2 regions of the Massilia sp. H6 genome follow, and region 2 is predicted to be linked to the other one. Evidence: predicted binding sites of a transcription regulator. Region 2 holds the regulator's gene; the other holds the start of a gene.

Region 1 (14,721 bases), 1.9 Mb from region 2:
GAAGCTGCTGGTGCCGATCGCCGGTGACCTCTACCTGGTCGATGCCGCCCGGCCGGACGCGCCGCGCAAGGTGGCGTCGGGCAATGTAATCGATCCCAAGATTTCGCCGAAGGGCCGCTACGTCTCCTTCGTGCGCAACCAGAACCTGGTCGTGATCGATTTGCAGACCGGCGCCGAGCGCCAGCTGACCCACGACGGCAAAGGCACGATCCACAACGGCGAGGCCGAGTTCGTCGCACAAGAAGAAATGGACCAGCACACCGGTTACTACTGGGCGCCGGACGATTCCGCCATTGCCTATCGGCGCTACGACGAAGCCCCGGTGCCGGTGGTGCGCCGCTTCGAGATCTTTGCCGACCGCACCGAAGTGATCGACCAGCACTACCCCGCCGCCGGCGACCCGAACGTGTTGATCGAACTGATGATCGTCGACCCGGCTACCGGCCAGCAGCGCAAGGTCGACCTGGGTCCCGACAAGGACATCTACCTGGTCCGCGCCGATTTCAGCGCCGACGCCAAGACCCTGGTGTACCAGCGCCAGAGTCGCGACCAGAAGCGCCTCGACCTGGTTGCCGTGGACGTCGATACCCTGGCCCAGCGTCCGCTGCTGAGCGAAACTTCGCCTACCTGGGTCGAGATCCACAACGACCTGCGCTTCCTGAAGCAGAAGAAGGCCTTCATCTGGGCCTCCGAGCGCAGCGGCCGCAAGCATCTCTACCTGATCGGCCTGGACGGCAAGCTGCAGTATCCGTTGTCGAAGGGCGAATGGGGCGTGGACAACATCCTGGCGGTCGACGAAGCAGCCGGCAAGCTCTACATCTCGTCGGGCAAGGACGCCATGATCGACAAGCAGACCTATGCACTCAAGCTCGACGGCAGCAATGCCGGCGCGCCGACCCGCATTACCAGTGGCGACGGCTGGCACGAAGCGGCATTCTCGGGCAACGGCAAGATTTTCGTCGATACCTATTCGAGCCCGACGACACCGCCGCAGGTGTCGATTCGCCGCGCCGACGGCAGCATGGTGGAATGGCTCGAAAAGAACGAACTCAACGCAAGCCACCCTTATGGCAAGCACATGGCCGAGCACCTGCCGACCGAATACGGCACGCTCAAGGCCAAGGATGGCCAGGTGCTGCACTACTCGATCATCAAGCCGTCGAATTTCGACGCGACCAAGCGCTACCCGGTCTTCCTGTTCACGTATGGCGGTCCGCACTCGCAGCGCGTCACCCGCACCTGGGGCAATTATTTTGACCAGTACATGGCGCAACAGGGCTTCGTGGTGTTCCGCCTCGACAACCGCGGCTCGGGCCGCCGCGAACGCGCCTTTACCGACGCCCTCTACAACAACCTGGGCAAGGTCGAAGTCGAAGACCAGCTGGCCGGCATCGACTGGCTTGCGAAGCAGAGCTTTGTCGATCCGAAGCGGGTGGGCGTGTTTGGCTGGAGCTATGGCGGCTACATGACGCTGCGCCTGCTGGCGGCGGCATCAAGCAAGATCGCGATGGGCGTGTCGGTTGCGCCGGTGACCGACTGGGCACTGTACGACACCCACTATACCGAGCGCTATGTGGGTGGCACCCCGAAGTCCGATCCGCAAGCCTACCAGCGCAGTGGCGTATTCGCGCATCTTGATGGCATGACTTCGCCGCTGCTGCTGGTCCATGGCATGGCGGACGACAATGTTCTGTTTACCAACACCACCCGCCTGATCGACGAACTGGTCAAGCGCAACGTGCAGTTCGACCTGATGACCTATCCAGGCGCCAAGCACGGCATCTCGGGCAAGGTCAACCAGCGCCACGTGTACGGGATGATCGAAGCCTTCTTCAAGAAACACCTGGGTGGGGTGCAGGCAAACTAGGACCGGCTGCTACCCCAAGCGCTGGCCGCAGCCATGTAAATAACAACAGCCGCCCTGGGGCGGCTGTTGCACATCGCTGGATCAGCGATTATGGACGGTGGGTCGTCGTGGTGGTGGTGGTGGTGCGGGTATCGGTCGCATCGTCCAGCGCTTCTTTCACATCGCCCAGCTTCTTCTGGGTCTTGCCTTCGACCTGGGTCGCCAGGCCCTTGGCTTCTTGCTCAGGGCTATCGATTGCATCGCCGAATTCTTCCTGAATCTTGCCGCCGATGTCTTTCATTTTGCCTTCAACTTGGTCTTTGTTCATGGTCTTCTCCTAAGAAAACATGTCCGGATGGCCATGTGTTGAGTCCAGAATAAGTTAGTTGCCTGTGTCCTTCTGTACGCGTTCGCACATAGCGCGCGAGTGTGCCCCGGCGCGCGATATTGCTTGATAAATGCTAATCTTTTATCAACGCGGCGCGCCCGCTCACGGACCGATAACCATGAACGACCCACAAGACAATCTTGCCGCTGACCTGCCCCAGTCCCAGGCCCAGACCCAGCCCCAGGCCCAGTCCCAGGCCCGCGTGGCACGCCGCGCCACCATGATCAGCGGCATTGCCGTGTTGTTCGGCGCCGGCGTGGCCGCGGTGGTGCTGGCAGCCGATGCGCTGCTGCTGGTATTTGCCTGCATCCTGTGCGCCATCCTGTTCTACAAGCTCAGCGACATCGTGGGGCGCAGGCTGCGTATCAATCGCAAGCTCGCGCTGGCGCTGGTGGTCGCCCTGCTGTGCACGATCATTGGCGTGGGCGGCTGGGCCATGGCGCCGCAGATTGCCGAACAGTCCGGCCAGTTGGCGAAAGAAATCCCGGCCGCCGTCGAGCGCCTGCAAAGCGAAGTCCAGCAGCACCCGATCTTGAGGCGCATCGTGGCCGAGCTGCCGCCTCCCGAGCAGGTCGTCAAGCAGATGGGCGCTTTGGTCCCCAACGCCGGCCTGTTCTTCGGCGGCGTTATCGGGACGCTGGGCAATATCATCATTATCCTGTTCGTCGGCATTTATTTCGCCACCTCGCCGCAGCTCTACACCAACGGGCTGGTGCGGCTGGTGCCGCAAAGCCAGCGTCCGCGCGCACGCGAAGTGCAGCGCGAACTGGGGCAAACCTTGTCCAGCTGGCTGCTGGGCAAGGCAGCGTCCATGCTGATCGTGGGCATCGTGACTTCAGTCGGCCTGAGCCTGCTGGGAGTACCGCTGGCGCTGGTGCTGGGCATCATCGCGGGCCTGCTCGACTTTATTCCCTACCTCGGCCCGATCATGGCTGGCATCCCGGCCGTGCTGCTGGCGCTGTCGATCAGCCCTGACCTGGCGCTGTACACGCTACTGCTGTTCGTCGGCATCCAGATGATCGAAGGCTATGTGCTGCAGCCGCTGATCGAAGCGAAGGCGGTCGACCTGCCGCCGGCACTGGTGATCGTCATGCAATTGGTATTCGGCACCCTGTTCGGCTTTGCGGGCGTGGCCCTGGCAACGCCGCTGGCCGCTGGCCTGGCGGTGCTGGTCAAGATGCTCTACATCGAGGATGTACTGGGAGACCGAAGCATGCTTGATCACACGCAGGGCTGATTGCGGCGGCCCACGAAAAAGCCGCGCGGTGCGCGGCTTTTTCGTAGCAACAATCAATGCGTGTCAGCGGTTGCCCTTGATGCTTTCTTTCACATCGCCGGCCTTCTCTTGCACCTTGCCTTCGGCCTGGTTGGACATGCCTTCGCGCTGCTGCTGGCGGTTGCCAGTGACTTCGCCGGTTTTTTCCTGAATCTTGCCGCCGACGTCTTTGGCCTTGCCCTTGATCTGGTCTTCGTTCATTGCAATCACCTCGTGTGCTTGTGAATGAAGTTCTACCTTAGGCGCAAACACGGCATCGCTCCGTTCGCCATTTAACACTTCGGCTTGCGCCATACGCTGGCCAGCCAGGGTTGCTGCTCGCGCGGTAGGCCTGGCGGGCGATAGTAATGATGCAGGGCAACGAAGCCGGCAGCGCTCAGGTAGCGCTCCCAGGCAGGATAGTCGTAATAACTGCCATAGCGCGGACCGTTCCAGCCTTCCTGGTTGTCGCCGCGCGGATTCGAGCTGAACAGGACGCCACCGGGTTTCAGCGCGCCATGAAGCTGTGCCAGCACCGCCGGTAGTGCGGCGCTCGGTACATGGAACAGCGAGGCATTGGCATAAATTCCGTCGAACGTGTCCGCGGGCAGGTCAAGGTGCAGGAAATCCTGGCACCAGACCTCGCAACCGCTGTAGTCGCGCGCCATCTCGGCGAAGCGTTCGCTGCCGTCCAGGCCGATGGCTTTGTGACCAAGCATGGTGAAGGTCTTGAGGTCGCGGCCAGGACCGCAGCCGAGATCGAGGAGCGTCAATGGCGCCGGTGCCTCGATCGCGCCCAGCAGCGCATCGATGTTCTGACGCACGTCATGGTCGATGGTGCCGGCGAAAAAGGATTCGGCATTAAGGTTGTAATGCTCGAGCGTGCGGTGAGAGATGTCGTCGGGGGTCATGGGCGTGCCTGGGAGTGATGCCGTATTATCGCCGAAAAAAATATGTCGATTATTTTGTCCGTAACCCTAAAGTTCCGGAATACGCATCCGTAAATGGGAAGACAGCCGGCAATCCAGCCGCTGCAGCCTGCCTTGGTGCTCATATGAAATCGAACGACGTTCTCTCGATGTACGACAAACTCGCTGGCGTAAGCGGCCAGATGAAGAGCGCGGCACAGGCGGGCGACTGGACAGCTTTCGATACCTTGAACGTGCAGGCAAGCGTCACTGCCGCTGCTGCCCTGTGCGGCGTGCCGGCGCTGGAAGGCGCCCAGCGCCAGCGCAAGATCGACTTGATCAAGCAGCTGATGGCCAACGACCGCGCGATCCGCGACGTCACCGAACCGTGGATGGGCCAGCTGGACCGCGCCCTGTGCGCGCACTGATTCGCCAGCAATTCGGACAAAGGCACCTGCGGGTGCCTTTGTTATTGCGGGCAAGACGGAATGGCGTTGGGCCTCGGCTGGTGCGCTAGTCTTCCAGCTTGCTCAGTTTTCCCAGGCAACGCCGCTGGAAGCTGTTCAATCCTTCAGTGACCAGGACATCGTCCTGCGCGAGCATTCCCGCATCGATCAGGATGCGCAGCTTGGCAATATGGTCTCCCTGCGCCAGAGACTGTGCCAGGTTCGACGCGTCCGGTTCGCCCGCCTGTGCAATAGCCTGCGTGACCTCGCCCGGAAAATCCCAGTGCGCCGCGATCACCGCCGACAATTGCCGGCTGCACGCCAGCAGCGCGATACCGAATTCGGGGGAAGCCGGCACCTTGCCATTCTGGCAAACCCGGTCGGCCAGGCGGAAGGCAACGATCAGGCCGACATCCTGCATCAGCCCGGCCAGGCAGGCAGAGAAAATGTCGGCGCTCAGTCCCGGCGCCATCAGGCTGGCGGCAACCGCGCATTTTTCGGAATGGTTCCAGACCTGCGGCGCTACCCGCCGCGCAAAACCGGCCTCGTGCATGCGGATGATCGGGCGAAAAGCGACCCGGGCCAGCAGCATGCGCAAGCCATTCTGCCCCAGCAGCATGATGGCGGCATCCATGGTCTTGATCGGGGTCAGCGGCCGGTAATAGGCGCTGTTGGCTTCGCGCAGCACATCGGCGACCAGCACGACGTCTTGCGCCACCTGCTGCGCCAATTCTCCGGTGCTGACGCTGTCATCGCGCAGGCTGCGCAGCAGCCTGGGGATCAGCTCCGGCACCCGCGGCACCAGTTCGGCAGCAAGGCCAGGGCTGTGCGCCAGGCTGCGCACCTGATCGAGAATATGGTGCTCGGTTTCTGGCAGTGCGAGCTCGCCGGCCGAACCCAGCAGCCAACGGTAATACAGCGCGTCGACCTGCCCGGCATCGGCCGGATTGGCGGCATCAAGATGCGCAGGCTCGGCCTCGACCGCCTGCGCCTGGGTGTCTGCACTGCTGCTCAATAAACGATTGATCCAATTTTTCATGCTAGCCCGCTTCGATAGACAGGATTGTAGCGCCGTTCGGTAGTGGGCAGGATGGCGGTCATGCAGATGGGGTAGCACAAAGAAAACCCGGCTGGAAACGCCAACGGCGCCCGCGGGCGCCTGGGTCTAACTGCCGAGCACAATGCTCGGACATGAACTGCCGAGCGCGATGCTCGGACATGGAATGAGGGAGAGCGAGCGCCAGGTATCTCCTGGCGTCGCCTCTTGCCGGTTGCATCCGGCGTTCGCTGCCGCAGTTGGCATGCGAACCGCTTCCGGACACAGGCGTTTCTTCAACGTTGTCTGCTTTCCGCGCCACGCTATCGTTGGTGACTGCGCCAGACCTCTGTGCCGTTTGTGATCTAAACGACCACAATTTAAGTATAACGTAAAAATCAAGCTTGTGTAGACGAGTTGTGCGCGGCGGCGGCTGGCGTCGCCTTTGCCGTCTTGCCCAAGCCGCCCAGCCGCGCTTTCAGGCGCGCGCCCAGGGGCACGGTCGGCTCCACATGGCGCGCCGTAGCGCCACCCTTGCCCTTCTTGCTGCGGCGCCATAGCATTACTGCGCCGGCAATCAGTAGCAGCAGGCCGGCGATGGCGCTGGCGACCAGCAGCCATGGCGTAGCGGCCTGCGGCGGCGCGGCGGGCTGGTTCTTCTTCGGCTTGATCGGTGCGGCGGCCGGCCCCGCCGCCGCCGCGGGGGTCGGTGCCGCGCCGACCGCTACCTGCAGCAGCTTGACCTTGTCTTCGAGCCCGTCGAGCTGCCCGAGCAGCGCGGCATTCTTCGCCTCCAGCACGGCGCAGGTGTTTTGTTCGGGATTGGCTTGCGGCGCGCAGGCGGCGGGCGCCGGTGCAAGCGCGACCAACGCTGCCGGCACCGGCACCGGCACCGGCCTGGCTGGGGGCGGCGCGATTGCCCTGGCCAGGCGCGGCGCGGCAACCACGGCTGGCTGTGGACGGACCGGCGCGGGCACGGGCGCTTCCATCCGCAGCTGACGCGGCTCGGGTACCGCTGCGCTGGCCACGACCGGCGGCACGGCCGCCACTACCAAAGGCGCCGGCGCTGGCTGCGGATCGGGCGACAGCCACAGGGTTGCCAGGCGCACGCTGCGCTGCGCGCCGTCGACCAGCTCCAGGTACAGGTGCAGGTGCGCCGGTTCGACCGGTTTGAGCGAGGTAATGTGCAGGAACTGGCGCCCCTCGCGCCGCATCACGGAAAATGTCAGCGTCGACAACACGGGTGGCATACCGACGTTTGCGCCGTGGTAGACGTCCGGATGCGCCAGGCGCACCCGGACCGGCGCGGCGGCGTCTTCGAGCATGATCAATTCGATATCGGCCACCAGCGGCTGGCCGATGAAGGAGCTCACGCGCGGCTCACCGAGCTCGGCGGCCTGGGCCGGTCCGGGCCCGGCGCCCAGCAGCGTACACAGCAATAACAGTAAAAGGCGGCAAGCCATATCGAACGCCAAAAATGAAGCCCAAGCGTCATTAACGGACATTGCGATAAACTCTTTAATCCCAGTATCGCATTCGACAGGACATGCCCATGGAAAACAGGATTGAAAAAGACAGTTTCGGCCCGATCGAGGTAGCGGCAGACTGTCTTTGGGGCGCGCAGACCCAGCGTTCGCTACACCATTTCCATATTTCGACCGAACGCATGGCGCCGGAACTGGTCGCCGCGCTGGCCCAGGTCAAGCGCGCTGCGGCCGCCGTCAACCGCTCGCTGGGCAAGCTGCCCTCCGACAAGGCCGGCGCCATCATCCGCGCCGCCGACGAAGTATTGGCCGGCGAACACCCGGACCAATTCCCGCTGGCGGTCTGGCAAACCGGGTCCGGCACCCAGAGCAACATGAACATGAACGAGGTGCTGGCCAACCGCGGCTCGGAGCTCATGGGCGGCGAGCGCGGCGAGCAACGCCTGCTGCACCCGAACGACCATGTCAACATGGGGCAATCGTCGAACGACATCTTCCCCACTGCCATGCACGTGGCGGCGGCCGTGGCCGTCGCGAAAAACCTGCTGCCGGCGCTGGGCCAGCTGCGCTCGACCTTGCTGCGCAAATCGCGCGACTTCGACGACATCGTCAAGATCGGCCGCACGCACCTGCAGGACGCCACCCCGCTGACCCTGGGCCAGGAATTCTCGGGCTATGTCGCCCAGCTCGAATTTGCCGAAAGCGCGATCCGCTCCAGCTTGCCCGGCCTGCTGGCCCTGGCGGCCGGCGGCACGGCCGTGGGCACCGGCCTGAACGCCCACCCCGACTTTGCGCAGCGCATTGCCGCCGAACTGGCCTCGCTCACCGGACTGGCGTTCAAGACCGCGCCGAACAAGTTCATGGCGCTGGCCGGGCACGATGCCCTGGTATCCAGCCACGGCGCACTGAAAACCCTGGCCACCGCGCTGATGAAGATCGCCAACGACGTGCGCTGGATGGCATCGGGCCCGCGCTCGGGCCTGGGCGAGATCAGCATCCCCGAGAACGAACCGGGCAGCTCGATCATGCCTGGCAAGGTGAATCCGACCCAGTGCGAAGCGCTGACCATGCTGTGCTGCCAGGTGTTCGGCAACGACGTGGCCATCACGGTCGGTGGCTCGCAGGGCAATTTCGAGCTGAACGTGTTCAAGCCCATGATCGCGCATAATTTTCTGCAAAGCGCGCGCCTGCTGGCCGACGGCATGCGTTCCTTCGACACCCATTGCGCCCAGGGTATCGAGCCCAACCACGATCGCATCGCCGAGCTGATGGAAAAATCGCTGATGCTGGTGACTGCACTGGCCCCGCACATCGGGTATGATCGCGCCGCCCAGATCGCCAAGACCGCGTCGCACGAGGGCCTGACACTGCGCCAGGCCGCGTTGCAGTCCGGTTTCGTCAACGCGCAGCAATTTGATCAGTGGATCGTGCCAATCGACATGACCCGGCCCGATGTGGTCGAGTAAGCGCACGATCGATTCCCCCCAGGCGCTCATCAATCGTACGCCCCCCTTACCCAGCCCGAGGATAGAATGCAAAAAATAGTTTTCGATTTGACATCAGAATTCGTCGAGATCAACCAGCTGCTCAAGCTGGTAGGCCTGGCCGACAGCGGCGGCGCCGGCAAGCACATGGTCGCCAGCGGCGACGTGTCGGTCGACGGCAAGCAAGAGCTCCGCAAGACAGCCAAGATCCGCCGCGGCCAGCTGGTAACGCTGGGCGATGTACAGATTCGCGTGCAATAAAGGGCGATAGACGGCTGCAGAATTACGGTTTATTGGCGGGCTTATGTTTGCGCGCTAACAAACAGAACGGGGCTTCCTTGTTTATATTTTAAGTCATCAGGCATCGACAAATATCAACGGCAAAAGGTGAAGCAATGGAAACCCCTAACCAGTGCGCGCAATCGCAACAGCAGCTCATCGGCGATCTGCGTATGGTGATAGAAAACGCCGAAGAACTGCTCAAGAACACCGATCACTACACCAGCGCGCTATACCAGAACGCCCGTGCCAAGCTGGCGCTGGCCCTGGAAGCGGCCAACGAAGAACTGGCGCGCTTCGAAGACGCCCAGCTCGAGCGCATGATGGCCGCCACCCGCGCCGCCAACGAACGCTTCCAGATCTACTCTGGCGAGCAGCGCATCCTGCGCGCCTTTCATTAAGCCGGCTGGCCGGCCCCGGCGGGCGCCGCGCCTTGCGGGCCCGTCACTACCGACACCACCACGCCGAGCTTGAACCAGCCTTGCAGCATGGCGCCAATGTCCGGCGCAGCCCCGCCCGATTCTTCTTTCCCGTCTGCCGCGCAGGCCAGCATGGCATCGAGCGCCTCGCCAAAACTGGCGCCCGCCAGTAACTGCTCCAGCACGACACCTTCCAGCCGATCGAGCTCCACCACCTGGACCGCCCAGCGCGGCCGCAGCACCAGCGCCACGCAGGGCACCTGCACCTGTGACGGCAGCGCCGGCCCACCGGCCTGGTGCGCCTGCCATAACGGCACCACTGCCCAGCGGCTACGCAGCAGCGCCAGGCTCGGGTGCAGGGTGAAGCGGACGGCGGCCAGCGCCTGCGGCGACAGCTGCGCCAGCACCTCGATGCAAGCCGGTGCCGCGTCCGGCGCCAGGCAGGCGCGGTGAACCGCCCATTCCAGGCGCGCCATGTCGGGCAGATAGGGCAAGCTGGCGGCCGGGGCGAAACCGTCCAGGAAACCCGCAAAGTGCACGCCGAAGCCGGCCAGGTCGGGGTCGTGCAAGGGCGTTGCCTTACCATAGACGCGCGCCAGTCCCTGGAAGAATTCTTCGCCGACGAGTTGGCGAACGACCGGAAAAGCCTCGCCCAGCGCGCGCTCCCAGCCAGCGGCCAGGTTGCCGCGGTAAAACGTCAAGCGCTCTACCCCACCCGCTGCCAGCAGCGGCGCCAGGCTGGCTTCGTGACGGCGATCGAGCAACGCGTCGCCGAATTGCTGCTGGAGTTCCGCCAGGTCGTCGTCGCTTGCGGTGTGCCGCCCCCATGCCGGCGCTGCCGGCGCTGCCGGCGCGGTCGCGGGTGGCGCGGGCTGCGCCGGCGCGACATCGTGGGCGACGGCGTCGGCCCGCGCCGCCTCGGCCAGCAGAATATCGAGCGCGGGCAGTTCGGCATCCCATTCGACCAGGGTCGGTACCCGGCCGAAGCGCTCGAGTGCGGCGCGGTACAGCTGCCACACCGGCTCGGCCACTGGCGCGCCGTGGTGGTCCAGCAGCGCCAGCGGCGTGGCCAGGTGGCCGGCCAGGTGGATTTCGCCGACGCTGCCCGGCGGCAGCGCCGCGAGCGCATCGAGCGCGGCCAGGGCGTCGGCGCCGTGGTTGTGCTGGTTGACGTAGAGATTATTCACATCGAGCAAGATGCCGCAGCCGGTGCGGCGCGCCAGCTCCACCAAGAATTGCGCCTCGCTCATCGCATCCGCGCGAAAGCGGACATAGGTCGAGACGTTTTCGAGCAGCAGCCGGCGGCCAAGGGCATCCTGCACCCGCTCGACGCGTTCGCACACCAGCGCCAGCGTCGAAGGTGTGAGCGTGACGGGCAGCAGGTCGTGGAGCTGGCGGCCGGCCAGTGCGCCCCAGCTCAGGTGTTCGGAGACGAGGAAAGGATCGACCGCCTCGGCCAGCGCGCACACGCGCGCCAGGTGCTCTTGCGAAAAGCCGCGCGCCGAGCCCAGGCCCAGGCCCACGCCATGCAGGCTGACCGGGTAGTCGCGCCGCAGCGTAGCCAGTACATGCCAGTCCCAGCCGGTGCGGGCCAGGTAGTTTTCGCTATGGACTTCGATGAAGCCGAGCGCCGGTCGTGCTTCAAGAAAGGCGCGGTAATGCGGCGCGCGCAAGCCGACCCCGGCCTTCATGCTGGCGCCCGCGGGCGCGACCGACATCGGTTTATTTCTGCGGCGCCGGCGCGGCCGGTTCAGCCTTGGCCGGCTGCGCCTTGCCTGGAACGAGCGCGCCGCCGATGCTGGTGCACGTGCCCTTGGCAACGAACTTCCATTCGTTCGGGTCGTTGTCGGTCTTGGCAGCGGCGGCGCAGCCATGGGTGGCGGTGCCGCAGTCGTTCTGGCCGGCCTTGGCGACCCCGTAGCAGGCTTCCTGGTCGGCCTTCGGCGCCCCCATGTCCTGCGCGGCGGCTTGGGTGGCGCAGACGCTGGCGAGGGCGGCGGCGATCAGGGCGTGACGGTTATTCATGCTGCTACTCCGGCTCTGGAATGGAAGGGGACAGTATTTATCAGGTGGGGCAAAGAAGCAAGGGCGGGAGCCACGCCAGAACGTCGCGGCCCGAGTCGCCTGGCGCCGCAATCAAGCCGTCGTGTTGATCTTGTTTCCCAGGTGCGCCGGCAAGTTTGCCGATGGCACCGCCGGCAGCGCGTCGAGTAGCTGGGTGGCGGTTGCGGCGTCGATCTGCTGGGCCTTCTTGAAGACAGCCAGGCTTACTTCCTGGCGGGTACCCGTTTCGGCCAGGCTGGTGGACAGCTTGGCAATGTTCGAGACATCCATATCATTCTCCGATTGAGGCGACTCTACCGTTATCGGCAGCCGCGAACGGAACTTGAGGATTGCTGCGCATCCAGCCGGCCAGCCAGGCGAGCACCCGGTCCGGATCGTTCAGGTCGAGCCAGGCCCTCCCGGCAAGGGCGCCGGGAGACGGCAGGTCGGAGACCACGGCGATGATGTCGGCATCGTCCGGGTACAAGGCCGGTTTGCCCAGCACCGGCCGGAATACTTCCAGCTTGGGGATGCGCTCCCATTTATAGCCTTCTACCAGCGTGAGGTCGGCCGGGGCCAGCCGTGCGAGGTGCTCGGCCAGCGAAGGTTCGGCCGCGCCGCGCAGTTCGCGCAGGATCGCCACGCGGTAGGGCGACGCGATCATGACCTCGGCCGCGCCGGCCATGCGCAGGCGGGCGCTGTCCTTGCGCGGCGCTTCGAGCTCGATGTCGTGATGGCTGTGTTTGACGATATTCACGCGCAGCCCCTGCCCCGCCAGCCGCCCGATCAGGTGCTCGAGCAGCGTTGTCTTGCCGCTGCCGGACCAGCCGACCACGCCCAGCACCGGGCCGCGGCGCGCGCCAGGGTCCGGGTGTGAGTCCGGGTGTAAGTTTGGATGTGATTCAGTAAGCGACACGGTAGCGGTAACCACGGAAGTTCAGGATTGCCGCCTTCGGCAGCAGGCGTTCCAGCACCAGCCCGGGGGCGACTTCTTCGCCTTCGCGGCGCAGCGTCTTGTCCACCAGGAGCAGGCGCTCGGCCGGATTCGGCGAATAGATATAGCCGCCAAAGGCTACCGTCGGGAGCTCGCGCTGCACCGCCTCGGGCAGCGACTGCGCCGGGCCGACGCTGTCGTCGGCACCCGGTGGATCGACCGGGAGCGCGGCCGCAGGCCGGGCGGCAGGCGCCGGCTCCGGCACGGCTGCGACGGCTGTGGCGCGGCGCCGAGGTTCGGGTTCGGGTTCGGGCTTGGATTGCCGTGGCGGTTCGACGCGGGCTGCGGCTTGCCTCGGCGGCGCAACGTCCGGCGCCGGCACGGCGATCGCGGCGGCCGGCACCGGCGCGGCGCTAGCTGCCACCTGCACGGCCGGCACGACTGCCGGCTGGCGCAGCACGAACGGCGCCGCCGCGGCCACCGCCAGCGCACCGGCCCCAAGGCCGATCAGCAGCGCCTTGCGGTTGCCGCCCGACGCCGGCGGTGCATACGAGGGCGCCGGCGCATGGATGGTGGGGGCGTTGCCGAGCTGGCGTTCGGCCTGGGCCTTCTTGAGGGCTTCGAGGATGTACGACATCGTTATTTTCCGGTGCCGGCTGCTGCCAGGCTGGCGCCCAGCAGGCGTGGCTCGGGCACGCCCGAGACCTGGTTCAGGCGCATGGTGGTGCGCGGGCCGGCCACGCCGTCCGCCTTGAGGTTGTGCGCGGCCTGGAAGCGCTGCAGCCATTGCCGCATGTCGGCATCGAAGGCGCGCCCGGCCGCCGGCGCCGGTGCAGCTTGATCCCTGGCCAGCTGCGCGGCGAGCCAGTCGACATCGGCGCCGCGGTCGCCTTCGGACAGCTGCTCGCGGAAACCGCGCGGCATGCGCCAGAGGGTCGTGAATTCGCCGCCGAAACGGCTAACAAAAGTGGCCAGGTCGATGCGCTCGCGGCGGGCGCCGGCGCCCAGGACCACGCCCTGGGCATCCAGCGCCGCCAGCACCGCATAGCCGGTGCGCGGCCCGTCGTGCAGGGTGACGACGGCGGGCCGGTCCAGCTGGCGCAGCTCGTACAGGCCGCCGCGGCCCTGGTGACAGCGCAACCCCAGGCGCTGGGCCGCTTCGCAAGAAGCAGCGCCTTCGAGCTGTTGCCCCCACAGCAGCGCCAGTTCACGCAGCGCTTCTTGCTCGTCGGCCTGCACCGGGGGGAACGGCGGCACCGCCGCGCCTACCCTTGCGGCCGCCGGCGCCGCGACCACCGGGATGGTCGCGCGCTCGGGCAAGATCTGCCAGGCCGCGGCAGCCACCGACGCCACGGCCAGCGCGGCCAGCACGCCGCCGGCTAGCCGCGGCAAGCGCAGGCGGCGTGCCAGCGGTTCGCCCGCAAACACTTCGGTGGCGGCCTTGGCCAGGATCTGGCGGGTTACCTGCGGACGGTTCTCGACATAGGCGCCCAGCAGCGCGCGGTCGCACAGCAGGTTGATGCGGCGCGGCACGCCATGGCTCAGGGCATGAATGGTGGGCGTCAGCGCAGGTGGGAACGGCATGCCGCTGGCACCGGCCACCGCCAGCCGATGCCCGACGTAGGCGCCGGTTTCCGGCTCCGACAGCGGTCCCAGGTGGTAGCGCGCGATCACGCGCTGCGCCAGCTGCTCCAGATCGGGACGGGCCAGCATGGTGCGCAATTCCGGCTGGCCGATCAGGATGATCTGCAACAGCTTGCGCTCGCTGGTCTCGAGGTTGGTCAGCAGCCGCAGCTGCTCGAGCACCTCGGCCGACAGGTTCTGCGCCTCGTCGATGACGAGCACGTTGTTCAGGCCCTGCGCGTGCGATGCCAGCAGGTAGCGGTTGATCGCATCGACGTAGCCTTTGAGGCTGAGTGGCGTGGCGGCCGGCGGCAGCGCGATGCGCAGCTCGTCGCACACGCTGAGCAACAGCTCCTCGACACTCAGGCGCGGGTTGAAGATATAGGCCAGGCGGCAGTTCTCGGGCAGCTGCTCCATGAAGCAGCGGCACACGGTGGTCTTGCCGGCGCCGATCTCGCCGGTGAGCAGCACGAAGCCGCCGCCGCTGCCAATGCCGTACAACAGATGCGCCAGCGCCTCCCGATGACGCTCGCTCATGAACAGGTAGCGCGGATCGGGCGCGATCGAAAACGGCGC
Region 2 (14,721 bases):
TCTGCAGTGCGCTGGCTGACCTGTTCGGCCAGGGTGTCGTTGAGAGTGGCGAGCGCGTGGGCGGCGGCCTTTTGGTCTTCGATGTCGGTGCTGGTGCCAACCCAGCGCGTGATGGCGCCTGCCCCATCGCGCACCGGCACGGCGCGGCACAGGTGCCAGCGGTAGTTGCCTTCGCAATCGAGCAGGCGGAATTCGATTTCGTAGATATTGCCGCTGGCCAGGGCGCGGCTCCATGTATTTGCCGTAGTGCCGAGGTCGTCAGGGTGCACGATTTCGCCCCAGCGTTCTCCGTCGAGCTCACCGGGTTGCAGGCCCGAGTAGCTGTAGACACGGTCGTTGAACCAGTCCAGCTGGCCGTCCGGGAGCGCCGACCAGACCTGATTGGGCAAGGCTTGCGCCAATGTCCGGAACAGCGTTTCGCTGGCGCGCATGGATTGCTCGGCCAGCACGCGGCCGGTCACGTCCGCACCCTGTACGAAAATACCGTACACCGCACCGCGCTCGTCGCGCACCGGCTGGTACACAAAGTCGACAAACACCTCTTTGGCAGGCGCGTGCTCGGTCGCCACGGTGGCAAACGGTGTCGCGACGCCAGAGAACGCCTCGCCACTGGCGTACAGGCGGTCGAGCAGATCGGCAAAGCCCTGCTCGACCGCCTCTGGCAGGGCCTCGGCCACGGTCTTGCCCAGGACTTCGCGGAAACCTACCAGCGCCCGGTAAGCCTCATTCACCTGCACAAACCGGTGCTGGGGCCCCTCGAGCATCGCCATGAATCCGGGTGCCTGGTTGAACATCGACTGCAGGCGCGCGCGTTCGCCCTGGATAAAGCGCTCGACCCGCACCTTGTCGGAGGTATCGGCCACCATGACCATGACCCCGACCGGCAGCTGGGCTTCGCCGATGATGGGCGAATAATCCAGGTTAAACCAGATCTGCTCGCTGCGCCCGTTGCGGTTGAGCGTCAGTTCCTGGTTCGCGTAATGCAGGGTAGTGCCGGCCATGCAGGCACGCATGGCCTGGTCGCTGAAGTCGCGCGTCTCCGGCCACGCCTCGCGCACGCCAACGCCGAGCACCGCCGGATGCTTGTCGCCCGCGATCTGCGCATATCCACGGTTGTAGATCATGACGCCGGCCTCGCCCCACATGGTCACGATCGGGAAAGAAGAATGCAGGATCAGCGATACCGTGCTTTTGACGCTTTGCGGCCAGGCGTCGATGGGGCCCAGCCCGGTCGTGGACCAGTCGAAGCGGGCGATCAGCTCTCCCATCTCCCCCGTGTTCTTGAGAAACGATACCTGGGCACACACAGGGGCGATGCCAGCTTGACTCATGAAAGGATTCGGAAGGAAAGGGTCATCCTTAATTATACGGGACTGTCTCCGCCTCCCGCAGCATCGCTTCGATCCGCCCCGGTTCGACCGGCCGGCTGAAGTGAAAGCCCTGCATCTGGTCGCAGCCCTGTTTCGACAGGTAGGCCAGTTGCTCGTGCGTTTCGACCCCTTCCGCAATCACGTTGAGCTTCATCGAGTGCGCCAGCGCGATCACGGCATTGACGATGGCCGCGTCGTCGGCGTCCTGGGTCAGGTCCATCACGAACGAGCGGTCGATCTTGAGGCTGTGGATCGGGAAGCGCTTCAGGCTGGCCAGGCTCGAATAACCGGTACCGAAATCGTCGATCGCCAACTGCACGCCCATGGCAGCCAGGCGGCCCATGGTCTCGGTGGCCGCGACCGGATTTTCCATCAAGACGCTTTCGGTGATCTCCAGCGTCAGGTAGCGGGGGTCGCAGCCGGTACGCGCGAGCAGACCGGCCACGCACTGGGCCACGTCCTGGCCCAGGAACTGGCGTGCCGACAGGTTGACGCTGATCCGCACCGGAGCCAAGCCGGCATTGCGCCACTTCACCTGCTGCTCCATGGCAGTGAGCAGCACCCACTCGCCGATCGGCACGATCAGGCCGGTCTCCTCGGCCAGCGGAATGAAGTCGGCCGGCGACACCATCGCGCGGTCTTGCGGCTGCCAGCGCAGCAGCGCCTCGACCCCGCTGACTACGCCCGTGCCGATGTCCACCACCGGCTGGTAATGCAGCAGGAATTCCTGGCGCTGCAAGGCGCGTTGCAGCGCGCCTTCCATGCGCAGGTATTCGACCGCCTGGGCGCCCATCTCGGCGGTGTAGAACGAATAATGGTTACCGCCCTGCCCTTTCGAACCGTACATGGCGCTATCAGCGGACTTGAGCAAGCCGGCGCTGTCCTGGCCATCGCGCGGGTACATGGCGATACCGATGCTGGCGGACGGGAACACCTCCTGGCCGCACAGCGTCAGCGGCTGGGCCAGGCTCTCCAGCAGCTTGCGCGCGACATGCGCCGCGTCGTCCGGTCCCGCCAGGTCCGGCAGCACCACCACGAATTCGTCGCCGCCCTGGCGCGCCACGGTGTCGCTTTCGCGCAGGCTGCTGGAGAGTCGGCGCGCGATCTCGACGATCAGGCCGTCGCCGGCATCGTGGCCCAGGCTGTCGTTCACATGCTTGAATCGATCCAGGTCGATGAACATCACCGCCACCTGGCGTCCGGCGCGCAGCGCATGCATGATGGCCTGGCCCAGGCGGTCCTGCATCAGGACCCGGTTCGGCAGGCCGGTCAGGGCGTCGTGGTTGGCCATGCGCAGCAGCGCGTCCTCGGCATGCTTCTGGCGCTGGATGTCTTCGATCACGCAGATGAAACGCTGGCTGCCATTGGCGTCGCGCATTACAGATACATTCACGCTGACCCATACCCGGGCGCCGTCGCGCCGCAGCAGCCGCTTCTCGTGTTGATATTCGCCGATCTCGCCCGACTTCAAGCGCTTGATCAGCAACTCTTCTTCGGCCAGGTCTTCCGGGCTGGTGAGCTGCTGGAAGAATCGCTGCAGCAGCTCGACCTCGGAATACCCGAGGATCTGCGACATCTTGCTGTTGGTGCGCAGCACGCGCCCGTCCGCCTTGAGCAGCACGATCCCGAGCGCGGCCTGGTTAAAGGTGAGCCGGAAGAATTCTTCGCTTTCCTGCAGCCGCAGGCGCGCCTTGCGGTGGAAGGTAATATCCTGGCCGATCAACAGCAACAGCCAGGCGCCGTCCTTGCGGGTGCGGCGGATATTAAAGTCGACATAGCGCACCCCGTCGGCGCGGCCGTCGAGCGTGACCAGCACATGGTCATGCGGCTCGCCCGAGGCCAGCGCCTCGGTGGCATGGCGCGCCAGCTCCGGACACGGGATCAGGTCGCCCAGGGCGAGCCGCTGTTCGCGCAGCAAACCGTCCGGCACGCCCAGCAGGTCGGCCATCATCGGGTTGATCGAACAGGCCCGCAGCCCGGCATCGAGCACCACCAGGCCAGCGGGCATGGCGTCGATCACTTGTTCGAGGTAATTCTGGTTCTGCATGCCGGCTTCACTGCAGTCAGAATATGCAGGGGAAACGGACGATCCAGGGCTGGAGGGAAATGTCATGGCAGGAGCTGGTACGGCGACGGCAGCGTGAATGCCAGCGACAATGTTTACGCAAGGATAGTGTCATTCCATGATAGCAATCAATGCGTACCGAATCGAGCAGATCCGCGTGGAACCTACGCGCTGTTGTAAATACCCCATACACGCCGTCTGGTTTATTGCTAATAGCCAATAGATTTTGGGATCGCACAAAGCAGGCCGCCGGCGCTGGCAGCACATTGGACCGAATCCCATTCAGACACGGAGTTTGCCATGTTACTGCGCCCGTCCCTCTCCTGCCTGCTGGCCCTTGCCTCGCTTTCGGCGCTGGCCCAGGATGTCAGCGTCACGCTCGAGCCGCTGCGCCAGAGCTTTTCCCGTAGCGACGATGTACAGGTCCAGGTCACCTTGTCCAATACCGGGCTGGCGCCGCAATTCATCCTGAAATGGCATACCCCGGTAGAAGGCATACAGGCGCCGCTGTTCGAGGTACAGCGCGACGGCCAGCCGGTGCCCTACCTCGGTATCGAGGCCAAGCGGCCAGCGCCCGGCCCGAACGATTACGTGCGGCTCGAGCCGGGCGCCTCGATCAGCAGCATCGTCGAGTTGTCGGCGCTGTATGAGATGAACGTCACCGGCGCCTACACCCTGCGCTATCGTACCGCCGCCGCCGGCCTGTTCGGCAGCGCCAGCGCGCGCATGGTCACCGGGACGCTGGCGTCGAATACGGCCAGTATCTGGATCGACGCCCGCCTGCCACGCGGCGCCCGCCCCCCTGCCAAAGAGGCCGCCGCCGGCAACGGGCTGGCGTTCAAAAAATGTTCCAATGCCCAGCAAGAACAACTGGCCGCGGCAGTCGATGCCGGACGCGCGATGACGGTCGATGGACATGCCTACCTGAGCGCTGGTAGCAGCCATGGCACCCGCTATGCCACCTGGTTCGGCGCGCATGAGCCTGCGCGCGCAACCAGGGTCACGAAGAACTTCGCGGCAATCCGCGATGCCTTCGAGACCAAGCCATTGACCATAGACTGCGGCTGCAACGCCACGTATTTCGCCTATGTGTACCCGGCCCAGCCCTACACGATCTATGTCTGCAAGGCCTTCTGGAGCGCCCCCCTGACCGGCACCGATTCGCGCGGCGGCACCCTGTTGCACGAGCTGAGCCACTTCAACGTGGTGGCCGGCACCGACGACCATGTGTACGGGCAATCGGGGGCGACCGAACTGGCGCGCACCGACCCGGCGCGCGCGGCCAACAACGCCGATTCCCATGAATATTTCGGGGAGAATTCGCCCCCGCAGCAATAGACGATTAGCAATTTCTAGCACTTGTACTGACAAATTTCCAGCGCACGATAGAGCCGTTGAATGCGCTGTTGAGATTTAACAAAAATTGGTGCGTTCGTTACGAATCGTCTTTACACCTGCTCATCGTTTCGAGACTATGCAGTTGAGTTAACGCCATGTTATCGGAGTAACTCGATAAGGCCGAAGTCAGGCCACATAACTATTTTCATACGGAGAATGCATATGATCTGGAATGGCATCGTGAAATCGGCAGTGGGCGCAGCAACGCTGATGGTGGCCTGTGGCGCAATGGCCGCACCTCAGGGCGTGACGGTCAGCGTCGTGCCCGACAAGAACACGCTGGGCAAGGAAGACGACGTGGTGGTGAAGGTCACCATCACCAATGCGTCCGACACGCCGCACTACATCCTGAAATCGCGCACCCCGTTCAGCGGCATCGAGGAAGCGCTGTTCGATGTCAAGCGCGACGGTGAGCCGGTGCCCTACCTCGGCGCCCACATCAAGCGCGCGGCGCCAACCAGGAGCGATTATTTCGTGCTCAAGCCGGGCGCTTCGCATACCGTCAAGGTGGAACTGTCCGGCCTGTACGACATGAGCGTCAGCGGCGATTACCAGATCAGCTACAAGACCGTCTCGCCCCAGCTGTTCCTGGATAGCCCGCAAGCCAATGGCCGCGCGGGCGCCGCCGCCCGCGACGCCACCAGCGCCGACAATGCATTGGTCTCGGCGCCGGCCTCGATCTGGATCGACGGCCGCGTGCCGCGCGGCGAGAAGTCGCAGACCATGCTCGACATCGAAGCGATGAAGCGCGCCGCCGAACAGCCGTCAACGGCCAGCCTGAGCTACAGCAAGTGCACTACTTCGCAGCAGAGCACCATCGCCTCGGCAATGGCGGCCGGCACCAACATGGCCAACAGCAGCGACACCTATATGCAGAACGGCGTCATTGGCACCCGCTACACCAAGTGGTTCGGCGCCAACAACAGCAGCCGCGTAGCCACCGTCAAGGCGCACTTCGCCGCCATCAAGGATGCCTTCGCCAACAAGCCGGTGGTGGTCGATTGCGGCTGCAACCAGAATTACTATGCCTACGTGTATCCAACCCAGCCGTACAAGATCTACGTATGCAAGGCGTTCTGGACCGCGCCGATGACCGGCACCGATTCCAAGGGCGGCACGCTGGTGCACGAGATGAGCCACTTCAACGTGGTGGCCGGCACCGATGACCACGTGTATGGCCAGACCGGCGCGGCCAACCTGGCGATCAGCAATCCGGCCCAGGCCGTGGACAACGCCGACTCGCACGAGTATTTTGCGGAAAATACGCCGGCATTGAATTAAGCATGGACCACCCCGTGGTGCGGTGAACCTTGCCGCACCACGGGCGGACGCATCGACTTGCGTCGATATTCCGTATCAACGGCTGAAACCAAAGCGCACCGGCGGCGCCGGACTGTGCTGCACCGCGTCCAGCTGCGCCAGGTCGGCCAGCCACGGCCCGTCGTAGTCGATCTGATAGTTGCCCCGGCCCTGCCTGAAGGCATAGCTTGGGGTGATGTCGATGGTATTCGTGTGCATCGTGTGCGGCGCCACTGGATGGTAATCCTGCGCCGTGAGCGCGCCGCGCTTGACCATCATGCCGGTGTAGTCGAGCGGCTTGCCCGCTTTGCCGCCGACGACTTCGCGCACCTCGAAGCGGCGCCCGGTGAGCTCGTCGCCGGCGGCGACTTCGCGCGGCACGTAGATCGTGCTCTCGCCACCGTTCTCGACCGTCAGCCGCACCTGCACCTTGCCGCCGGTGGTCTCGACCTCGAGCCGGTGGCGTACTGCCGCGTCTTTTTCGACCGCGCCGACGGCACTCACCAGGCCACCGAGTACGAGAAAGGACAGCGGAAGGAAGCGTTTGACATGCATTCGTACTCCTTGAAAGAATATTTCAAACAGACGGCAAAAACGAAATTTTATTTCATGCGCCTATTGCAGGCCTGGCGCCAGGGGTTCCGGCGCCGAGGCCAGGATCATGACAGCAACGCGCCGGTTGCGCGCCTGGTTGACCGGGCTGTCGTTGGGCGCCACCGGCCGCGTCGAGCCATGCCCGATGGCAGACAGCCGTGGCGCCGCAACACCGCCCTCGATGAACAAGCGTACCACGCTGGCCGCGCGCACTGCCGACAGTTCCCAGTTCGACGGATACTGCGGCGTCGCGATCGGCAGGTCGTCGGCGTGACCTTCGACCTCGATCCGGTGCGGATGGTCCTTGAGCAGGTCTGCCACCTGGCGCAGCACCTCGCGCGCGTCGCGGTGCAGCACCGCTTCGCCCTGTTCGAACAGCACGCTGGCATTGATCTCGATGCCGATGCCGCGCGCATTTTGCGTTACCCGCACCTGCCCCGATTTCATTAGCGGCAGCAAGGTGGCCGACAGGTTCTCGGCCAGCGCCTGCAAGCGTTCGCGCTCGCGCCGCGCCGCTTCCGCGCGCTTGCGGTTGACGATGTGCGACAGCGGCAGCACCGGCTCCACGTGGGTATTGACCTGCTGCGCCGCGCCGCGTCCGCCAAAGGCGTTGCCCAGCGCGTCGGACAGCACCGCATACTTGCCCTCGTTGACGATCGAGATGGCGTACATGACGACGAAGAACGCGAACAGCAGCGTGATGAAGTCGGCGTACGAGATCAGCCAGCGCTCATGGTGCTCGCCGGCGCCGGAGGATTCATCGTAGCGTTTGCGCGCCATGGGATCAGCCGCGCGCTAGTGGCGCGCGAGCAGCGACGCTACCCGCTCGTCGACTACGCGGGTGTGGTCGCCGCTGGCCAGGTCATGGAAGACTTCGGCCAGGATTTCGTACTGCGTCACCTTGTCCGTGACGATGGCCTTGAGCTTGTTTCCGACCGGGTAGAAGAACAGATTGGCCAATCCCACGCCGTACACGGTCGACACGAAAGCGACCGCGATGCCCGAGCCCAGGCGCGCCGGATCCGACAGGTTTTCCATTACATGAATCAGGCCCAGCACGGCGCCCAGGATGCCGATGGTCGGCGCGTAGCCGGCCGCTGATTCCCAGATGCGCGCGGCCTGGCGCTGAGAAAATTCGTAGGCGTTGATCTCGCTCTCGAGCAGGCTGCGGATCTTGTCCGGATTGATGCCGTCCACTACCAGGCGCAAGCCTTTCTGGATGAACTTGTCCTTGGTCCCCATGTACTGCTCGAGCGAGAGCAGGCCATCGCGGCGCGCCGTCAGGCTCCACAAGGCGATCTCGCGCGAGAGCTTGTCGCGGCCCGACTTGGGCGGAAAGAACACCCAGCGCAGCATGCGCAGGCCTTGCAGGAAGCTGCGGGTTTCGCTTTGCAGCAGCACCGCGCCAAAGGTGCCGACCACCACAATGGCGAAGGCGGCCGGCTGGACCAGCGACGCAAAGCGTCCGCCATCGAGCGTGTGGCCAACCAGGATGCCCGCGAGCGCGAGCGCGAGCCCGGCTACGCTGGCCCAGTCCACAATTGCTCCTTGAGTGAGGCACGCAGCCGCGACACCGCCTGGGTGTGCAGCTGCGACACGCGCGATTCGCTCACGCCCATGACCGCGCCGATTTCCTTCAGGTTGAGTTCTTCTTCGTAGTACAGGCCCATCAGCATTTTCTCGCGCGGCGGCAGCCGGTCGATGGCGTCGATGACGGCCTGGCGGAAGTCGGTATCGAGCAGCGCCCGCAGCGGATCGGCATCGTCCACCGCATAGCGGTCGAGGAAGTTGTCGCTGCCCTCGTCGGCATGGAAGTCTTCGTAGTACAGCAGCTGGTGGCCGCCGCCGTCGCCCAGGATGTCCTGGTAGTCCTCGAGCGACATCTTGAGCGACTTGGCGATCTCGGATTCGCTGGCCGGGCGCCCGAGGCGCTGCTGCAGCGCTTCCATCGCGGCTTCTACCTTGCGCATGTTCTGGCGCGTACTGCGCGGCATCCAGTCGCTGCTGCGCAGTTCGTCGAGCATGGCGCCGCGAATACGCAGCACCGCATAGGTCTCGAACTGGGCGCCGTGGTTGTCCTCGTAGCGGTTGATCGCGTCGAGCAGGCCGATCATCCCGGCCTGTATCAGGTCATCAACTTCCACCGAAGGCGGCAGCTTGGCCTTCATGTGGTGGGCAAGACGCTTCACCAACGGCATGTGCTCCGTCAGTAGATGGTTCTTGTCCGTTATTCCCTTGACCGTGTACATGCGCTCGCTGTCTATTCTTTTGTCTATTCTTCTTTACGGGGCTGGTGAGCCAGGGGTTACAAGCCGGACTAGGCCCCGAACTGCGTACCGCCTCCCCGGACCGCCTGCGGCAGCGCGTGCAGCGCGAACTTGCCAGCCAGCTGGCGAAACGCCACCGATGCACCCGCCAGCGGGAAGGCATCGACCACCGACCGTCCCAGGCGCGCGGCGCGGTGCAGGTATTCGTCGGCCGGGAGCGCGCCCATCGAATTGAGCGTCACCGCCAGGTAGCGTGTTGCCGCGGTTGACATATTATCGTATACCACCTTGGCTTCCGCCTCGGTCGCACCGGTCACCAGGATGCCGAACGGGCGGCGGCCGAGCTGTTGCGACAAATGCTTGATCAGCGCGTAGGCATTCGTGATCGAGGTGGCGGACGTCCCGACCTGGACCACGATCTCCGAGGCCGCCATCAGCGGCAGCGGCAATTCGCCGTCCGGCCCGAGCTCGCCGTCTACCATCACGATGCCGGCCTGCTTGACCAGCACGTCGAAGGTCTTGGCCAGGCGGCGCGCATCGGCATCGCCTTCCGAGCGCTGGGCCAGGCCGAGCGAGGCGACCGAGAAGCCCTGCGGGACCGCGTGCAGCACCTGGTTCAGGCCGCACTCCTGGCGCGCCACGTGCGCCAGCGTGGCGGCGCGCTGGATGCCGAGGCGGCGCGCAACGCCATATTCGCGTTCGCAGGCATCGACGATGAGCACCTCGTTGCCCAGCTGGGCCAGCGAGGCGCCCAGGTTGACCAGCATTGCGCCCTTGTCGTCTTCGGGGGTGGCAGAAAGAAAAGTGACGATGCGCGGGCGCGGGCCCTGCAGCATGCGGCGCAGGCCTTCGGCCTGGTCGAAATCGAAACTAGCCAAGGGACACCTCGCGCAGGCTGCGGTCGTTATGCAGGTTGCCCGCGTTGGCGCCGGCAGCGGCCAGCACCAGCGGCAGGTCGGCGTCGGCCAGGGTGTTGCCAGCGGCCTTGCCGCGGAAGGCGCGATCGACCAGCATGGCGCGGTCGGCCAGGTGCAGGTCTTCCGGCACGCGCTGGCCGTTCGAGATGTAGTGCAGGTTCAGCTTCTGGCGGATCACGACGTCGAGCACGTTGCCGATCGAGGCGGCTTCGTCGAGCTTGGTCATGATGCAGCCGGCCAGGCCGCTGCCCTGGTAGGCGCGCACCACTTCGTTGAGGGTCTCGTGGGTCGAGGTCGCGTTCAGGCACAGCAGGCGTTTGACGTCGGCGCCCGATCCGCTGAGCATGGCCACCTGCTCGGTCACCATCTGGTCGCGCTGCGACATGCCGATGGTGTCGATCAGCACGGTGTGCTTGTTCTTGAGCTCTTTCAGGGCAATGCGCAGGTCGGCTTCGTCCTTCACCGAGTGCACCATCACGCCCAGGATCTTGCCGTAGATGCGCAGCTGCTCGTGGCCGCCGATACGGTAGGCATCGGTGGTGATCAGGGCCAGCTTGTCGGCGCCATGGCGCATCACGCAGCGCGCGGCCAGCTTGGCGGTGGTGGTGGTCTTGCCCACGCCGGTCGGGCCGACCAGGGCGAACACGCCGCCACGCGAGAGCAGGTCGTCTTCGTTGGCGATGGTGGTCAGGTTGCGGGCAAGGACGGTCTTGATCCAGCGCAGTGCCTCGGCGGCGTCTTTCGTGGCCGGCATCTTGTCGACCAGGTAGCGCGCCAGCGTCGCCGAGAAACCGGCAGCCAGCATGTCGCGCAGCACCGCTGTCTTGTGCGGCTCGCGCTGGGTGGTGCTGTTCCACGACAGCTCGGCCAGCTGCGATTCCATCATGCCGCGCATGGCGCGGATCTCGCTCATCATGCCGCTCATCTCGGCGGCCGCCGATTCCTTGGCCTGCGAGATCGCGGCGCTCATCATCGACGTCATGGCGGCCATGTCGATGGTGGCTTCCGGGGCCGGGGCGCGGCGGTTGGCGTAGGTAGGCGGAACGACCTCGGCGGCAGCGGCGCGGCGCTCGGGCGCGGCAAACGCAGGGGCAAACGCCGCCGCGGCGCGGGAGAACACCGGCTCCGGGTCGAAATCGTTGTCGAAGGCGCCGAACGGCGGCGGCGTGTCTTCGACGCTCGGAGCAGACAACGAGGCAACGTCATCGTTGTCCAGCGCCAGGATCTCGACCACGCCGTCGACCGGGCGGTTGGACAGGATGACCGCGTCCGGGCCGAGCGCCTCGCGCACCTTGCGCAACGCCTCCCGGGAACTAGCCGCTGTAAATTTCTTCACGTTCATCTTATTCTCCGCACTTCACTGGTCTGTTCTAGGTCTGCTGCAGGCGAAAGCGCCCGTCCATAGTCAGTATTATTGGCGATGCCGTGCGGAAACCATCAGCGGAGGAACGAGGGGAAATGGGTCTATTTCAAATTACAACGAGAGGGGTGGCGCGCCGCCCCGCCACGGCTTACATTGGCACACCCACCAGGCTGGTCACCCGAATCGTCTTGGTTTCGGGAATCTCGTTATGCGACAGCACCTTTAGCTGCGGCACAGCGCGGCGCAGGAAGCGCGCCAGCAGCACCCGCAGCGGGGCCGGCACCAGGAGCACCGGGGACAGGCCCAGCTCTTCCTGCTGCTGGGCGGCGCTGGCTGCCTGCTGGGCGATGGTGTCGGCCAGGCCGGGCTCGATGCCGGCGCCGTCGCCGCCAGTGCCCATGGCTTGCATCAGCAGGCGCTCGAGGCGGTTGTCGAGCGTCATGACGGACAATTCGTTCATGCCCGGGAACAGCTGCTGCACGATCGCACGGCCCAGGCCCACGCGCACCATGGCGGTCAGCTCGTTCGGGTCCTGGGTCTGGGTCGAAAATTCCGACAGCGCCTCGATGATGGTGCGCATGTCGCGGATGTGCACCCCTTCTTGCAGCAGGTTCTGCAGCACCTTCTGCAGGGTCGACAGCGACACCACCTTGGGCACCAGGTCTTCCACCAGCTTCGGGGTTTCCTTGCCCAGATGGTCGAGCAGCGCCTGCACTTCCATGCGGCCCAGCAGCTCCGAGGCGTGGGTCGTAATCAGATGGTTCAGGTGGGTCGCGACCACGGTGCCGGCATCGACCACGGTATAGCCCATGCTCTGCGCCTCGTCGCGCAGGCTGGCGTCGATCCAGGTAGCCGGCAGGCCAAAGGCCGGGTCCACCGTCACCAGGCCCGGCAGCGTGCCGCTGGCCATGCCGGGGTTGATCGCCAAAAACTGCCCGTTCATGGCCTCGCCGGCGCCTACTTCTACCCCCTTGAGCGTGATGCGGTAGGCCGAGGGCTTTAGCTCCAGGTTGTCGCGGATGTGGACCGGCGGCGCCAAGAAGCCGACTTCCTGGGCGAACTTCTTGCGGATGCCCTTGATGCGCTTGAGCAGCTCGCCGCCCTGGGTCTTGTCCACCAGCGGAATCAGGCGGTAGCCGACTTCCAGGCCGAGCGTATCGACCGCCATGACATCCTGCCAGGTTGCTTCTTCGGACTCGGCCGGCGCGCCGGCGCCACCGGCGCCGCCGCCATTGGCCGCGGCTGCCGCTTCCGCCGCCGCGGCCGCCTCCAGGGCCGGTGCTTCCTTGCGGCGCTTGGCGATCAGGTAGCCGCCGCCGAGCAAGATGGCGCCCAGCAACAGGAACACCAGGTTCGGCATGCCCGGGATCATGCCCAGTGCCAGGATGATGCCGCCGGTGATGTAGAGCGCTTCCGGACGGGCCAGCAGCTGGGTGGTCAGCTGGGTGCTGATGTCGTCGTCGTTGGCCACCCGCGAGACCACCATACCGGCCGCGATCGAGATGATCAGCGACGGCAGCTGGGCCACCAGGCCATCGCCGATGGCCAGCAGCGTATAGACCTCGGCCGACTTGGCCACGCTCATGTCGTGCTGCACGACACCAATGATCAGGCCGCCGATGATGTTGATCACGGTGATCATGATGCCGGCAATGGCATCGCCCTTGACGTATTTCGAGGCACCGTCCATCGCGCCGTAGAACTCGGCTTCTTGCGACACTTCCCGGCGCCGCTTGCGGGCATCTTCTTCTCCGATCAGGCCGGCATTGAGGTCGGCGTCGATCGCCATCTGCTTGCCCGGCATCGCGTCGAGCGCGAAGCGCGCACCGACTTCGGCGATACGGCCGGCACCCTTGGTAACCACCGAGAAGTTAATGATGGTCAGGATGATGAACACGACGATACCGACCGTGTAGTTGCCGCCGATCAGGAAGTGGCCGAAGGCCTCGATTACCTTGCCGGCCGCCGCGCCGCCGGTGTGACCCTCGGTCAGCACGATGCGGGTGGATGCGACGTTGAGCGACAGGCGCAGCATCGTCGAGACCAGCAAGATTGCCGGAAACGCCATGAAGTCGAGCGGCTTGACCGTGTACAGCGCGGTTAGCAGCACGATCACGGACAGCGCGATGTTAAAGCTGAAGAACACATCGAGGGCGAAGGCCGGCAGCGGCAGGATCATCATCGCCAGCAGCACGATGATCAGCAAAGGCGCGGCCAGCGCGTTGCCGCTCTTGCTCAGTCCGTTCATCCATGCCGGCAGTCTGATGCTGTTCATTAGTGCAGTGCTCCGTTATTGCTACCTGGCGACGCTGCGCCTGGGCCCTGGTAGGCCGGGTCGTTGGGGTCCATCTCCGGCGGCACCGCCAGCTTGCGCGGACGATCCGGGTACTCGCCGTCGCCGGTCTTGTAGGCGCGCAGCTGGTAGACATAGGCCAGCACTTCGGCCACCGCCGAGAACAGTTTTTCCGGGATTTCTTCGTCGATGTCGGTGTGCTTGTAGAGCGCACGGGCCAGTGCCGGGGCTTCCAGCAGGGTCACCTTGTGTTCAAGACCGAGTTCGCGGATCTTCGCCGCCACCTCGTCGATACCCTTGGCCACCACGCGCGGCGCGCCCTTCTGGCCGTCGGCATACTTCAGCGCCACCGCATAGTGGGTCGGGTTGGTGACGATCACATCCGCGGTAGGGACATTCTGCATCATGCGACCGCGTGCCATTTCGCGCTGGAGCTGGCGAATCCTGCCCTTCATCTCGGGATTGCCGTCCGATTCCTTGGATTCCTGGATCATTTCCTGGCGCGTCATCTTGAGCTTGTCGCCGTAGTGCCACAGCTGCCACGGGCCGTCGATGGCCGCGATCACGCCCAGCGCGCCGGTGATGAACAAGAAGGCCTTGCCCACCATTTCACCCACGTGGGCGCTGCCGGCATTGAGCGGCTCGACCGCCAGGCCCAGCACCGCATCTTTCTGGCCCATGATCACCACCCAGGCCACGGCGCCCACCACCAGGGTCTTGGCGACGGCCTTGAGCAGCTCGACCAGGGCATTGGTGGAAAACATGTTGCCGATTCCCTTGGCCGGGTTGAGCTTGCCGAAATTGGGCATGAAGGCCTTGGCCGAGAACAGCCAGCCGCCGATCAGCAGCGGCGAGGCCAGCGCGACGAGCATGATCAGGCCGGCCAGTGGCAGGCAGGCCAGCAGCACGCCCACCAGGTCGGTCGTGATGCGTTCGATCAGCACTTGCGGGTTAAATACCTGCTCGCGGTCGAGCGAGAGGCCGGAATGCAGGGTTTCGCCGAGCTTGCCGGCCAGGGTGCCGCCGGTGATGTACAGGCCGGCGCCCGCGGTCATCAGGACGGTAAAGGTCGCCAGTTCGCGCGAGCGGGGAACGTCGCCATCCTCACGGGCTTTCTCGAGCCTCCTGGGTGAAGCCGGTTCAGTTTTCTCCGCA

Evidence for each region. Region 2 encodes FliA, which starts transcription of late flagellar genes. Its sites were predicted from a motif close to CTAAAGTTTNNNNNNNNNNNGCCGNTA; they were not measured.
Region 1: the regulator FliA is predicted to act here: its motif matches at 4,467-4,493, upstream of NRS07_RS06875 (flagellar protein FliT).

The regions. Positions count from the first base shown of each region.
Region 1 covers NZ_CP103371.1:1,534,831-1,549,551, reverse strand. The annotation lists gene NRS07_RS06900 (S9 family peptidase) at 1-1,867, shown strand, start outside; gene NRS07_RS06895 (CsbD family protein) at 1,956-2,174, opposite strand; gene NRS07_RS06890 (AI-2E family transporter) at 2,353-3,471, shown strand; gene NRS07_RS06885 (CsbD family protein) at 3,535-3,711, opposite strand; gene NRS07_RS06880 (bifunctional 2-polyprenyl-6-hydroxyphenol methylase/3-demethylubiquinol 3-O-methyltransferase UbiG) at 3,783-4,400, opposite strand; gene NRS07_RS06875 (flagellar protein FliT) at 4,544-4,825, shown strand; gene NRS07_RS06870 (HDOD domain-containing protein) at 4,911-5,882, opposite strand; gene NRS07_RS06865 (FimV family protein) at 6,278-7,342, opposite strand; gene fumC (class II fumarate hydratase) at 7,432-8,829, shown strand; gene NRS07_RS06855 (RNA-binding S4 domain-containing protein) at 8,896-9,108, shown strand; gene NRS07_RS06850 (DUF883 family protein) at 9,243-9,527, shown strand; gene NRS07_RS06845 (DUF692 family multinuclear iron-containing protein) at 9,524-11,263, opposite strand; gene NRS07_RS06840 (DUF2282 domain-containing protein) at 11,268-11,570, opposite strand; gene NRS07_RS06835 (YjfB family protein) at 11,682-11,879, opposite strand; gene mobB (molybdopterin-guanine dinucleotide biosynthesis protein B) at 11,881-12,432, opposite strand; gene NRS07_RS06825 (general secretion pathway protein GspB) at 12,491-13,159, opposite strand; gene NRS07_RS06820 (AAA family ATPase) at 13,162-14,721, opposite strand, start outside.
Region 2 covers NZ_CP103371.1:3,420,753-3,435,473, forward strand. The annotation lists gene NRS07_RS15385 (PAS domain S-box protein) at 1-1,331, opposite strand, end outside; gene NRS07_RS15390 (bifunctional diguanylate cyclase/phosphodiesterase) at 1,360-3,417, opposite strand; gene NRS07_RS15395 (M35 family metallo-endopeptidase) at 3,736-4,773, shown strand; gene NRS07_RS15400 (M35 family metallo-endopeptidase) at 4,996-6,114, shown strand; gene NRS07_RS15405 (hypothetical protein) at 6,190-6,687, opposite strand; gene motD (flagellar motor protein MotD) at 6,748-7,506, opposite strand; gene NRS07_RS15415 (flagellar motor protein) at 7,522-8,265, opposite strand; gene NRS07_RS15420 (RNA polymerase sigma factor FliA) at 8,247-8,975, opposite strand; gene NRS07_RS15425 (antiactivator of flagellar biosynthesis FleN protein) at 9,044-9,871, opposite strand; gene flhF (flagellar biosynthesis protein FlhF) at 9,864-11,252, opposite strand; gene flhA (flagellar biosynthesis protein FlhA) at 11,422-13,548, opposite strand; gene flhB (flagellar biosynthesis protein FlhB) at 13,548-14,721, opposite strand, start outside.